One region of the Pedobacter sp. Bi27 genome, then DNA from elsewhere that is predicted to be linked to it. Evidence: riboswitches for the same ligand, from Rfam matches in the RefSeq annotation. Region 1 holds a riboswitch; the other holds the start of a gene.
The links. Region 1 has a riboswitch for cobalamin ahead of LQ227_RS15560 (TonB-dependent siderophore receptor). Riboswitches for the same ligand answer to the same signal wherever they lie in the genome.
Positions count from the first base shown of each region.

Region 1 (7,491 bases):
TCATATAATGAACAATATCTATTGTTTTGTAACCCTAAAATAAATTCATGGTGACAAACCTCTTTCTAGGCTACTTAACTTAAAATAGATTGCTCGGCTGCGCTCGAAATGACGGATCATGGGATTGATCCTTTCGTAAATGAATCTTTAATAAAAATGCGCATAAATGAAATAATATATTCATCTGTGCGCACTTATTGCTTAAGGGTGGAAAAATCCTGAAACATGTTCAGGATGACGAGTTATGGAACGTTCCGTGTATTCCGTGTTTCAGTGGCTAAAACTTATTAAGAAATCACTGTATCGTGTACCACCACCCGGTACCAGTTATTAGAGAATTTTTCTACAGCATCTAAATGTACTTTATCTTCCTGGTAGGCATTATGGTCTGCAATGTTGGCAAAGGTAATGGTTAACGAATAGGTAAAGGAGTTATCGGTAACAGGACGCACAGGCGTACCTGCTGCTAAGCCGTAACTTAATGTTTTAATATATTTTATAGGTTTTAAACTTTCGAAGAAGTTAGTGAAATCTGCGATCTCGGTTTTGGTTAGTTGAGGTTTTAACCAGAACATTACGAAGTGTTGGATCTGTCCTTTATCTACGGTTTGGGTTTCTATCATGGTTCTTTTTTCGTTAAATATATAAATCATTTTTTTTTGCACAAAAAAAGCCCCGATGTAAATCGGGACTTTAAATATCTTTAAAAACCTTTTTTAGTTTTTAGGCTGTACACGGCCAGATTTTCTGTCTTCACCTCTACCGATTAAATAACCACCACCAGCTCCAACTAATCCACCAATAATGGCACCTCTTCCTTTTTTCTTATCAATTAAAGCACCACCAACCGCTCCGGCCGCACCACCAATAACTGCCCCTTTGGCTGCATCGCTCCAACCTTTTTTCTTAGCTGTTGGTTGCGCGCCACCATAAGCACCGCTAGAACTACCGCCTGAGCTAGCATATGATCTAGATGAGCTTGCTCTTCTTGCTGCAGCTAATTCTGCCTGGTGTTTAGCTTCTTTTTCCTGCTCCGCTTTTGCAACCTCGGCTTTTTTAAAGCTATCTAACCTTAAACTATCTTTAACTGCCTTAATAGCCAGTTGTTTTTCAGCTTGTTGTTGTTTTAATGCCGCTTCTTCTTTTGCCTTGTTATTACAAGCAAATAAAACTGAAGAACTTAATGCGATTACTACCAATATCTTTTTCATAACTCTTAATTTAATATGACGCTTGTTTAGCTACCTAACCTCGCTAAACAGGTTTCAATGGATTGTGTGATTTAGTTAATTACCAATACTAAAGAAAAAATGATGCCAAAATGTTTTAATTGGATAAATTATTCTAATAAATCTATATACCAGAAGCCAGAAAGCGCTGTGGTTGAACAAGGTGAATCCTCATTAGCAGTTGTTTTACTTGGTGCGTTATAAGTTCTGAATACCTTCTCTCCAGTAGTGAAAGTGATTTTATTCCTGAAAATTGGTCCTTCAAATGCGAAGGTATGAAACTCTCCGTTTTCGCCGCAGGGATCAATATTTGCAGGTAATTGATCAATTAAATCATGACTAATTACTTTTCCACAGAAATTTTCGAGAATTTGCTGCGTACAAACAATGATGGTTTTATAGTTCAGGTTTAGGAATTCTTCAATTAAATGTTGTGTATCTTTTTTCCAAAGCGGAAAAATAGCCTTAAGCCCAATTTCTGCTAATTTATTTTCACGATAATTACGTAAGTCCTCTAAAAAAATATCACCAAAAATAGAATGGGTAATACCCTCCTCCTTAAATTTAGAAAGATGATGCTTCATAGTACTGTCGTAGGTTTCCATATCGGGCATTTCGCCCAAACGGATCTGATACAGTGGGATACCAATGCTTTCGGCCTGTTTAATCAGTAAAGCTTCTCTAACGCCATGCATCGAAACACGGTTGTATTTTTCGGTAACTGTAGTAATCAGGTAACGAATTTCGATAGTAGGATCTTGTAAGGCATAGTGTAAGGCCAATGTACTGTCTTTACCACCGCTCCAATTAAAAATGCAAAGCTTTTTATCTGGCATTGGCTAATATTTCTTTTAATTCCGTAATGCCTTCTACAGCGTTTTTCTCAATGTTGATCACGTTTTTATAACGTTTTACATCGGGCGTTCTTGGATCGATAATGTATTTGTCGACAAAGGAAGGCACAAAATCGATTAAGCCTGCCGCCGGATAAACGGCCAATGAAGTTCCGATCAGTACAAACAAGTCTGCCTGTTTGCAAAGTTTAGCGGCTACCTCTATCATGGGTACAGCTTCGCCAAACCAAACTACATGCGGCCGAAGTTGAGAGCCCAGCTCACAAAGCTCGCCCATTTTGATTTCCGAACCAACGATTGGATAAGTTAAATCAGCTTTTCTATCTGATTGAGACTTGGTAATAACGCCATGAAGATGGGTAACTTTGGTAGAACCTGCTCTTTCATGTAAATCATCAATGTTTTGGGTAATAATTTCAATGTCGAAGTCTTTTTCCAGCTCGGCAAGCACCTGATGAGCCAGATTGGGTTTTGCGGCTAAAACCTGCCTTCTTCTTTCATTATAAAATTCTTGTACCAATTCGGGATTTCTCTCCCAAGCCTCGGGGGTAGCTACATCATAAACATTATAGCCCTCCCATAATCCATCAGAATCCCTAAATGTTTTTAACCCACTTTCGGCACTGATCCCTGCTCCTGTTAAAACAACTAATTTCATATGTGATTACACAGATTTAAATGATTTCACCGATTGACTGTGGTTGATGAATTTTTTGGCTATGTTTTCGTCTGCCTTAAATATTTCCGGATGGAACATACAGGCTAAAGCTTCTATACCTTCAACCAGCGTACCTACGCTCGGTTGGGTGAACATATCAAAATCGGCAATATAAACCTGATTATTTTGTACTGCCTCAAGATTGATCCAGCCTGATTTTGACGTTAACAGCTCCATTTCTTCCATGCTTCGTTTCATATCAAAACCACACGGTGCAATAACCAAAACCTCTGGGTTATATTTCAGGATTTTATCCCACTGTGTTACAATAGAGTCGCCACCAGGATTAGACAACATATCAACGCCACCGGCTGCTGCAATCTGAAAAGGAATCCAATGTCCGCAATTGTATATCGGTTCGATCCATTCCATTAGCATAATCCTTTTTAACGGTGCACGGTTTGCCCTAAGCTGATCTAAAATATGATCCGTTTTCTTTTGCAGCCCTGCCAGATAGTTTAACGCTACCTCTTCCTTTCCCAAAGCCCTGGCAATAGTAATGGCGCAATCGAAAACATCCTGTAAGTTATTTGGCGATAAAGGTACCAGCGTTGGCTGTTTGCTAAGCTTCATTACTGCTGTTTCGGTACAAACAGTATCGATGTTGCACACCTCGCATATATCTTGTGTGAAAACCACATCGGGTGCGATGCTTTCCAACAGTGCATCATCTACCCAATACAAACTTTTGCCTTGCGCTTTTGATGCCGAAAAGATCCGGTCTATTTCGATACTCGAATAGTTTTTGCCTTCTAATATGCAACGTACAACTTTTGGTTGATCTGCGGCCTCTTTAGGGCATTCGAATGTTACGCCATGCAGGTATTCTTGCAGGCCCATATCGTAAATCATTTTAGTGGCAGCAGGTAAAAAGGAAACAACTTTCATTAGGATGTAAAAGGTAAAATGGAATTGATGTTCTAAGTTAAAAAAAAATCCTCTTTTGAATCGAATCAAAAGAGGATTTCTATCTTGTTTTTACTTGAGTGGTGTTATACCAAACAATGGATCTTTCTACAACTCTTGTGTTTGCAGTTTTAATACCGGATATTTTGCTTTTAAGATTTCAAAAGCGCCAAAAAGCAAAGCACCATAGATTATTGTTCCTTCTAAGAATCTGATCTCGAATGGAATGGCTTTTATTAAGCAATCTATAAAACCATTTAAGTTTTGCGTATACAATGGGTTTTTATACCATGAACCGATATCACTTACAATCCAATGGATGAATACAATTACGATTGTAGATAGGAATAAGCTGGCAATATTTACCTTCTTTAATAAGAAACGACCTGCTAAAACCATTAATGCAATTGCAAGGTATGTCCAAAGTTCTTGAACTAAAAACATATCTACATACTGTTTATAGATGGTTGTATAAAGTACTAAATCGCTTAAAAACAAACTCAATAGCGGAAAAGCGAATGCTTTAAGGTGATCTTTAAAATATGTTCCTCCAAATAAAGCTACTGCTCCTATTGATGAAAAATTAGCAAACTTTAATTCATCTGAGTTGAATGTTACCAGCAAACGTAAAGCCGTTATTGCCAATATCATTAACAGCAAAATTAAAGTGCGTGGATTAAATTTTAAATGAGACATGCTATTTCTGGTTAATATTTAAACAAAGTTAAATTTTTATTAGCGGATATTAAAACTTACACCTGTATTAAAGTTGAAGCCCAAACTATTGTAACCAATAATTTCGCTGTATCTTTCGTTCAGGATGTTTTTTGCATCAAAAAATATCTTTACGCGTTTTTTTGCCAATGCATATTCGGCATAAGCATTTAACAATTTATAAGCAGGTAGATTGTCGACTGTATACGTGTTAAAATTACCATCGGTACGTTTACCGAAATAACGGTAATTTGCACTTACATATAAATTGCTCGTAGCCTGTGCACCTGCAGTAATGCCAAATGTATGTTTTGGTCTGCGGAAAAGATAGTTGGCAACGGCATTATCAACAAAGTTGAACTCATTGCCTTCAACATAAGCGTAATAGCCATTAATGTTAAACGCACTGAATTTAACTGCTGGTTCAATTTCGAAACCTTTGGTTTTCTGACTTACCTGGTTAATATATCCGTTAGGGTAAGCATAAATAATGGCGTCAGTTAAATCGCGTTTGTAACCTGCTAAACGTAAGCTAAATTTGTCGCCAGCAAAGCTAAAATTAACACCAGCTTCGTAATTCTTCGATTTTTCCGGCTTTAAATCCAAATTAGCACCAAACTGACCAAAAAGCATGTTTAAGGTAGGAACTTTAAATGCTGTTGAAACAGTTCCAAATAATTTTATCTCTTTAATGACATTGATGCTTGGGGTAATTGAGTAGGTATAGTTTTCGCCATATTGTTCATGTTTATTGTAACGTCCGCCTACTTCAAGGTTAAACACACTTAAATCGTGTAAGAATAATGATCCGTAAGCGGCAAAAATGTTGGTTTCCGGTTTATTTGTTGCTGATGATAATTTCATCACACGGTTATCGATACCCACCAATAAATCGAGTTTGTTACCCAATTTTTGGTTGTAGAATAAATCCAATAGTGATACCCTTCCTTCGTTAATGCTTGGGTACTGGCTATGCGCATCGTTTCTGGTACTTTCGAAACTATAGTTTAACGTTACTTTACCGGTTGCAAATTCGTATTTGGCATTGGTACCTGCAGCAAAGTTTTTTAGGATAGAATAATTGTTTGCATCGGTAAAAGCGCCACCATCAAACTTGTAATTACCATAATAGTACCGTACAAATGGATTTACAGAGAAATGATTATCCAGTTTGATTCCGAAATTCGCATTTAAGGCATCAGTTTTAAAGCCGTCTTTATCAAATATGGCTGTACTTCCCACTGGTGTTGCCGCTTCTGAAATTCCATCGGTTTTGGTGTGGGTATAGTTAATATTATAAGAAAAACCTTCAACACCACCGTTTAAACCAATGGTTCCTTTGTAAGTTTCGTAACTGCCTGCACTGGCCACACCATAAATGGTATTGCCTTTTGGGCCACCTTTTTTAGTGATGATATTGATTACTCCTGCAACGGCATCAGAACCATAAATGGTAGACTGACCGCCTCTTAAAATTTCGATATGATCGATCTGATCGATAGAAATCAACCTTAAATCGAATGCACCTCCGTTTCCTGATGGATCGTTTTGCACAATACCATCAATTAAAACCACGGCATAAGCACTTCCTGCACCTCTAAAAAATACCGATTTGTTTAATCCCGGATTGCTGCTTGAACCTGCTACAATAATCCCTGCCTGCTCGCTAATAAGTTCTGGCAATGATTTCCCGTTACTGCGCTCCAATACTTCACGACTGATGATCGTAACCACTTTACCTGTCTGTGATTGTTTCTGGTCATTTTTTGTTGCAGAAATTACAACATCTTTGAGCTGCAAACTGTCTTGAGTTTGAGCATTAGCCACCTGGCTAATCATTAACTGCGCTAGCCCTAAACCGGCTACAGTTAGCATTCTTTTTTTGTTCATTTGATTGTGGTTTTGCCCACAGCCAACAGATAGAAAAGGAAATGAAAATACGAAAAACGTTAAGTATCTCAATCCTAGCTTCAATCCCCGAAAGCTATGAAATTAAACGCTAAAGGCAGGTCTTCTGACTTACTCCCGGGTTTCAGGCCTTCCCATCCCGACAAGTCGGAACAGTGGCAGATTGATTGGAAATCCGTTATAGAGCTTACAGCTGCGGGACAGTTACAGATTTACACTGTATTCCCTTTTAATTCCGGGTGTAAAGCCGGAAACCAAAAGCGCTGCAAAAGTAACAAAATTAAACAACATGTAAAATGCATGATGGAAAATGGTGGTTTTAATAGAAAAAGCTAAATTAGGAATCAAATTTTTATCCATGAAAAGAATATTAATTATTACATTTTCATTAATAAGCCTATCTGTTATGGCGCAAAAAACCGATACTGTTTTTTTGAAGAAACTGATGGAATCTAGGCCTGAGCTTTTTTCTGCTGTACTTCATCATCCTGATCAAAATCAGATCCAGATTCTCTATACCCAGGTTAACCGTGATGCGAAGAATAAACCCACTTTTAAAACCTCTAGCTACAATTTAGACCCCCACCATTATTTTTATCCTGCCAGTACAGTTAAACTAGCCGCTGTAATTTTTGCCCTGGAAAAAGTAAACCGCTTAAAAAACACAGGCTTAACGGCTAAGAGCACCATGATTACTGATAGTGCCTATAGAGGGCAAACAAAGGTTTTAACAGATACAAGTGCTAAAAATGGGCTTCCATCAATAGAACATTACGTTAAAAAGATTTTGCTTACCAGTGATAATGATGCTTTTAACCGTTTATTCGAGTTTATTGGTCGTGCCGAAATTAATGAAAAACTGAAAGCTAACGGCCTACACGATAGCCGCATTTTAAACCGCCTGGCTATTGGCGATGCAGGAGAATCGGCAAAACATACCAATCCCATCAAATTTTACAATGGCGAACAATTGGTGTATGATCAACCTGCACAGTATGATTCAAAAGAATATGAATTAAAATTAAGCAATTTGGTAATGGGTACTGGATACATGGATAGTACCGACAAGCTGGTAAAAAAACCTTTCAGTTTAGCGGGGAAAAACGCTTTTGCCATTAACGATCAACAGAAATTGATGCAGAAACTGATTTTTCCTGAGGCT
Region 1 covers NZ_CAKKMW010000004.1:393,257-400,747, forward strand. The annotation lists gene LQ227_RS15530 (Dabb family protein) at 288-653, opposite strand; gene LQ227_RS15535 (YMGG-like glycine zipper-containing protein) at 717-1,211, opposite strand; gene LQ227_RS15540 (diphthine--ammonia ligase) at 1,340-2,065, opposite strand; gene LQ227_RS15545 (Sir2 family NAD-dependent protein deacetylase) at 2,055-2,741, opposite strand; gene LQ227_RS15550 (ABC transporter substrate-binding protein) at 2,748-3,689, opposite strand; gene LQ227_RS15555 (DUF6580 family putative transport protein) at 3,816-4,403, opposite strand; gene LQ227_RS15560 (TonB-dependent siderophore receptor) at 4,443-6,311, opposite strand; cobalamin riboswitch at 6,408-6,603, opposite strand; gene LQ227_RS15565 (serine hydrolase) at 6,688-7,491, shown strand, end outside.

Region 2 (7,491 bases), on a different contig from region 1:
GATCCGTTTAATTTATGCAGATAACGATCTGCTTTACGTAAACATCAACTCGTTAAACCGCATTGCCAAATACAGTGGCAAAGAGAGTGGAGTACCCAAGATGAATAAGCTGGGTACCGATGCCTGGGATAAGCTAAAAAAAACTACTAAAAAAAAAGTTAAAGATATCGCCCGCGATTTGATCAAGCTTTATGCTTTGCGGAAAACCCAGGCTGGAACAGCGTTTTCGCCAGATAGCTATTTACAAACTGAACTGGAGGCTTCTTTTATTTACGAAGACACCCCCGATCAGTTAAAGGCTACCCAAGACGTGAAAAAGGATATGGAATCACCACATCCAATGGATCGTTTAGTGTGTGGTGATGTTGGCTTCGGAAAAACAGAGATCGCTGTGCGTGCTGCATTTAAAGCGGTAGCAGAAGGCAAACAGGCGGCGATCCTGGTTCCTACAACCATTTTGGCTTTACAGCATTTTAAAACCTTTTCGTCGCGTTTAAAAGATTTTCCCGTTACGGTAGATTACATTAACCGTTTTAAAACCAGTAAACAGATTAAAGATACCCTTGCCGAGGCCGCAGCCGGTAAGGTTGATATATTAATCGGCACACACCGTTTGCTAAGCAAGGATGTAAAGTTTAAGGATCTCGGCATCATGATTATTGATGAAGAGCAGAAATTTGGCGTTACTGCAAAAGAAAGGTTAAAAGCTGTAAGGGTAAACGTTGATACTTTAACACTTACCGCGACTCCTATTCCGAGAACACTGCATTTTTCTTTAATGGGGGCAAGGGATTTATCCATCATCAGTACGCCGCCACCAAACCGGCAACCGGTGAGTACCGAGTTACATGTTTTTAACGATAAACTGATTCAAGAGGCCGTTCAATTCGAGTTGGACCGCGGCGGACAGGTTTTCTTTATCCATAACCGTGTAAATGACCTGATGCAGTTAGGTGGATTGATTCAGAAACTGGTTCCAAAAGCGAGGATCGGTATTGCGCACGGGCAGTTAGATGGCGATCAACTGGAAGATGTAATGCTCGATTTCATTAATGGAGAAAAAGATGTTCTGGTAGCCACAACGATTATAGAAGCAGGTTTAGATATTCCGAATGCCAATACCATCATTATTAACCATGCGCACATGTTTGGTCTGAGCGATCTGCATCAGATGCGTGGCCGGGTAGGTAGAAGCAATAAAAAGGCCTTCTGTTATTTACTTTCACCGCCATTATCTACTTTAACTTCTGAAGCCCGGAAGCGTTTAAGTGCCATTGAAGAATTTTCTGACTTGGGAAGCGGCTTTAACGTGGCCATGCGCGATTTAGATATCCGTGGAAGTGGAAATTTATTGGGCGCCGAACAAAGTGGTTTTATTGCCGAAATCGGGTTTGAGATGTACCACAAGATCTTGGATGAAGCCATCCAGGAATTAAAAGAAGCTGAGTTTAAAGGTCTGTTCGAAAATGAACCTGCCCGTCCGTTTGTAGGCTTTACACAGGTTGATACCGATCTGGAATTGTATATCCCTGACGCATACATCACCAATATTACTGAGCGTTACAATTTATATACCGAGCTTTCTAAACTCGATAACGAAGCAGAATTAGCCATTTTTGAAAAACATTTGGCCGACCGTTTCGGTCCGGTTCCTCCACAGGTAAAAACCATGCTCAGTGTAGTACGTTTGCAGTGGTTGGGCAAGAAATTGGGCTTCGAGAAAATTAGTTTCAAGAAAAATAGTTTGCGCGGGTATTTCTTGAGCGATAAACAATCTGCTTATTTCGATTCGAATACCTTTACCAAGATTTTAACTTTTGCACAGAACCATCCGCGTATGTGCAATTTAAAAGAAGTAAAAAATACCTTAAGAATTGCTTTTGATAACATAAGTACTGTTGAAGAAGCAATTGAAACTTTAGCGCTTATCGATTAAAAAACGTTAATTGAGTCAGTCTATTGACTGAATTAACGTTTTAAAATTATTATCATCGCCATCTTAAAAAATGTTAGACCCAACCTTATTGCTCGATTTAGTGAAAATGCAAATGCCTTATGGAAAATACAAAGGTTACCTGATCTGCAATATCCCCGAAAGTTATTTGCTTTGGTATAAGGATAAAGGCTTCCCGAAAGGCAAACTGGGCGATTTAATGGCTACGATGTTCGAAATTCGGGTAAATGGCTTAGAGTACCTGTTAACGCCCTTGAAAAATCAGCAACGTTAATTAAGTTCGAGAGGTAAATCGGTCATCTAATAACTGTGATTGTCATCCTGAGCGGAGTCGAAGGACCTAAAACGATCGCCCTCTTGAACTTGTTTCAGGATCTAATCGCATAACTATTTAATAGATGCTGAAATAAATTCAGCATGACGAATGAGGTAAATTCCCCGCAGATTAGCTTAATCTGCGGGAAACAAATCTATATCTCACAACCATTCTCATCACAAACTGCATCATCATTTTTATTTAATGATGTTATCGTGGCTTTGGGTTGAGCAGCTTTCCATTCCGTAAAACTTTGGGTAAGCGCATCGGTAAAAGCCTGAACAGGCTGAGCACCCGAAACGCCATATTTACGGTCCATCACAAAATAAGGAACCCCTCTAATGCCTAAATTCTGGCTTTCATAAATATCGTAACGAACGGCTTCAGCAAACTCATTTCCATTCAAAACTGATTCAGCTTCATCTTTAGCCAAGCCAATTTCTACAGCAAGATCAACCAAAACACTCGTTTCACCAATATTTTTGCTGTTTACAAAATGTGCTTCAAACAGTTTTTCTTCGGCTAAATCCTGAAGATTATGTTTTGCAGCCAAATGGATCAAACGATGTGCATTGAAGGTATTGGCAGGAATATTTGTATCAAAATCTATCTTCAAACCAGCATTTGCTGCCATATCCACAACCTGTTTGGTCATTTGCTTAGCTTGCTCGATTGGCATTCCCTTACTCCGTGAAAGGTAATCGTACACCGATTCGTTATTGGTATTGTGATACGCTGGATTGAGCTGATAACTCTTCCAATCCACCTCAATTTCATTTTTGAACGGCAATTTTTCTATCGCCTGCTCAAAATGTCTTTTCCCGATATAGCAAAACGGACACATTACGTCCGACCAGATTTCTACTTTCATAGCACAAAATTAAGGTGATTATACTTGCCTATAGTAAGGCCAAAGTAAAAAGCCGCTATCGTTTAGGATAGCGGCTTCCATATTAATCATAGAATGTTATTCTGAGGATAAATTATTGTACAAAATGCATATACATGACAAGGAAATTTTAATAAATTGATCTGCTACGAAGAACCGTCATTCCCAACTTGATTGGGAATCTTAATGCCTTGGTAGGTTTGCAAGTTGCATTACGATTCCCGCCTACGCGGGAATGACGACTGATCAGAAAGCTCAACATGGCAAACTCAATTATAACTACTTATACAACTGGTTAAATATCAGTTTAAAAGTACCGTGCGTTTGCGCTCTAAATGCAATTTCTGGCCCAAAAGCAAGCAGTTTGCCTTTGCCAACCTTTGCTTCAAAGGCCGTTACACCATCTTGCAGGTAAGCCTGCCCCCATGCCCAGCCGCTGCGCAAGGGTGTCGCATTTTCGAACCACATTAAAGGTTTAATCTTTCCAGCCACAATGGCATCGCCTGTGAGCTTAAAAACGGGGCTATTGTCAAAATATACGTCAGCTTCCTTTTCCATGCCCCAGGTTGTTGGCAAAGTTGTATCTACACCAACATTTAAAACACTTCCCGGAACATAATATTTTTCAGCAGGTAATCTCTTTTCCTCTCCGTTTACAATTTCAACCATTGCATTCCGAACCGGTAAATTTAAATGATAGGCCAAATTGGTACTGCTACCAATGGTCACAATATTACCCCCGGCTTCTAAAAATTTCTTTAATTCTGGAATCGATTTGTCTGCAGTAATCCTTCCCAAACGGTTTCTAAATTCTTGAGGAACTTCTTCTGCCATTGGCGCAAAAGACCTGTTTCCAAACCCTCCTCCTTGTACCGATGGTATTGCGCCACCCACAAAAACAATTACATCGTATTTAGATTTTAGGTTCCCCGCATCAATATCCTGGGGATAAATTACTGTTGCGTTATAATGGTATTGCTCCATTAAAAATCGCACCCACCCTGAGGCCATAGAACCTCCATAGGTATCCCAAAGGGCAATTCTTCCGGCAGAGATTTTAATTTTATCTTTTGGTGCAGCAGCACTTTTCAGTTTGATGTTTGCTTTTTCCAATATTGATTTCCCTGCTGATGAAACATAAAAATCGCCATTTTCTGTCGACCGGTAAACTTCAATTTTATTCTTCAAAAGGTCGTTCACAGCAGTATAGGAATCATTTTGTGCCGCACTCAACACATAATTAGATCCGTTAGGTAATTTATTATCCGGCTTTAATAGTTCTCCGTAAGGATTTTTCTCAAACGGCCCTGAAAAATCATTTAAAATCCGGTCGAATTTAACATCCATTAAATAGGCTAGCGTCCATCCTGCAGCATCATATGGCGGAATTGGCGCGCCTCCTTCATATTTAAAATCATTTGGGTGATCTTGGGGTTCGAACATATCTAAAACATGCGGACGAAAAGCCTGATCGGTCTTAACAATATAACTTCCTGCAGGATAATTTTTTCCTGCAACGGCAAATGAAGCAGTTGCTTTTTGAACCACAATACCTGTTCTGATCAAGGCGTTTAAAAATTTAACGGCAGAATTAAAATCCGGCTGATCGGCGCTTAAAATATATCCGCGCGGATCTCTGTTTACAGGAGCCTTCATCACCGTATCAAAAGCTTTTATACTGATCTGGCGTCTTGGGCCAAAATCAGTATCTCCGCCTGCTATGGGTGTATTTTTTTCACTTTTTGCCGCATTATTAATGGCTTCTATTTTTTTAGGAGAAAAAGACCAGGTATCTTTTTTGCCACGTTCTATCGAATTTCTGCCCATCTGGTAGATGTTGTACAACAATTCGTCGCGATAACGTTGTGCGTAATTTAAAACGGCATAGTTTAACGATACTGAATAGCCAATCGAGTTTTTAAAGTACCATTTCCTTGGGGTAATCGGATTTGGCGAATCGCCGTTCGGTAATAATCTTGAAGGAACTAAGGGAATTTCAGAAGGTGTAGGGCTTCCGATAATTTCGGTCAAGAGCCCAATCATGTTATGAAAATAAGTGGTGGTTCTTAAACCGCCATTGTACCAGGTAGAGTAAACTGATCCTCCACGTTGGGTATAACCAGGTTTGTTTTCTACATTCATACGGTTGTGCATGGCCGCACCAACGGCATCTAAACTGGTTAACAGCGTTGGGTCGAAAACATAATTAAAAGGATCGCGGTAGGGAGGACCTGCTACAACCGTTCCTGCCGGACCAGCCTGATGGTGGTTATACATAATCTGCGGAATCCATTCCACAAAAAGCTGGCGGCCGATATTCTGCGTTTCTTTAAGGTTTAACATAAAAAAATCGCGGTTGTTATCATGACCTGCGTACTTTTCATACAAAACAGGCAAACCTGAAGTTGTTCTTTTTTTTGGGTCTTTCTCTCTCATATACCAATTGCTCACCAGTTCTTGCCCATCAGGGTTGGCATGGGTAAACAAAATGATTACATTATCCAAAATACGCAGGGTTTCAGGGTCTTTTCTGGAGGCAAACTCATAAGCAGTTTCGATCAGCTGATGTGCACCCACTACCTCGTTTGCGTGCAAGCCGCCATCTATCCAAACTACTGCTTTACCTTCCTGGGCTAATGCTTTTGCCTGCTCAGGTGTAATTTCTGCATGTGCCAACTGTTGCGAAATTTCCTTGTAACGGTCTAATTTCTTGAGGTTTTCTGGTGAAGAAACAATCAGCATATATTGACTTCTACCTTCTTCGGTTTTGCCAATATCAACCAGTTTAATGCGGTCAGAACTTCCCGCGAGTTTCTTAAAATAAGCTTCTGTTTGGGTATAATTGGCCAATTGATAATCGTCACCGATGTCAAAACCGAAATGCGATTTTGGCGTTGGCACTTCCTGCGCCAGCACCGCACAGCTATTTACCATTAAAAAAGCAAAGCAAAGCCTTTTAAAGTAGATTTTTATCATAATAAGGTTTAGTTAGGTACTCAAATATAGTAGAGAATAAGGTCCAAAAACCGCTTGCTGTAAATTTGTTACAAGTTTTAAATCCTAATCCATACATTTGTCCTGATGTAAGTTCTTAACTTTATTTTTCATCAACCGATACAGGTTCCCGGAATACAACCGGGATTAATAGGGAATCGTGTGCAAATCACGAGCTGTCGCGCAACTGTAAATTCTGTCTTTTTGTTAAAAGACAACGGTCTTATCATTCATGCCACTGTGCCGTTTACCGGGATGGGAAGGCGATAAGATCGGGAATAAGTCAGGAGACCTGCCTATATTGAATTGACGGTGCTTTCGCGTTATAAAGTAATTGGTCAGGTCTGATTGTACACCATAAAATTAACCATTTTATATGCTTGCTTTAAGCTTTTTGCTGATGAGTAGGCTGCTTGTGCGCTACCTTTCCTTTTTCATTTCTAACAAAAAACATTATAAAATATTGCTTTAAGGGCTTTTAAACGATTTATTTACTTAATCTTTAAAAGAGATGCTAACGCAAAATCTGGGCTATCCGCGAATAGGTAGCCAAAGGGAATTAAAGAAAATCTGCGAAAATTACTGGGCAGATAAAACTGGGTACAAAAATGTACTTCAGGTGGGAAAAAACATTCGCCACGAAAACTGGAACCTTCAAAAAGAAGCCGGAATTGATATCATTCCTTCGAATGACTTTTCTTTTTACGATCATGTGCTCGATCATTCTTTAACTTTTGGCGCGATCCCGAAAAGGTACAACGAAGTGATTCTGAAAAAAGGAAATTCAGAGCTTGATCTCTATTTTGCAATGGCAAGAGGTTATCAGAAAGAGGGATTAGATGTGGTAGCGATGGAAATGACCAAATGGTTTGATACCAATTACCATTACATTGTTCCTGAGTTTTACAAAGACCAGCCTTTTAAACTTTTCTCTACCAAAATTATCGATGAGTTTTACGAGGCAAAACAATTGGGTATTACCACAAAGCCTGTTTTAATCGGTCCTGTTTCTTACCTATTATTGGGAAAAGAAAAGGAAACTGGCTTTGAAAAAATCGATCTGATCAAAAATCTCCTTCCGGTTTATATCGAGATATTATCCCGCCTGGATGCTTTGGATGTAGAATATGTTCAGTTTGATGAACCTTTTTTGACTTTAGACCTTACCGAAAAAGACAAGAAAGCTTACGAATATGCCTATAAAGAGATCAGAAAAGCTTTTCCAAGGTTAAAAATTGTTTTGGCTACTTATTTTGAGGGCCTGGGCAATAATTTAGCACTAACGACTTCACTCCCGGTAAATGTTTTACATATCGACCTGGTACGTGCTGAAGGTCA
Region 2 covers NZ_CAKKMW010000002.1:959,729-967,219, reverse strand. The annotation lists gene mfd (transcription-repair coupling factor) at 1-1,936, shown strand, start outside; gene LQ227_RS09520 (DUF3820 family protein) at 2,007-2,228, shown strand; gene LQ227_RS09515 (DsbA family oxidoreductase) at 2,425-3,141, opposite strand; gene LQ227_RS09510 (M14 metallopeptidase family protein) at 3,439-6,135, opposite strand; cobalamin riboswitch at 6,261-6,468, shown strand; gene metE (5-methyltetrahydropteroyltriglutamate--homocysteine S-methyltransferase) at 6,665-7,491, shown strand, end outside.
Region 2: it holds a riboswitch for cobalamin, as region 1 does, so the genes downstream of both, metE (5-methyltetrahydropteroyltriglutamate--homocysteine S-methyltransferase) here and LQ227_RS15560 (TonB-dependent siderophore receptor) in region 1, are expected to answer to the same signal.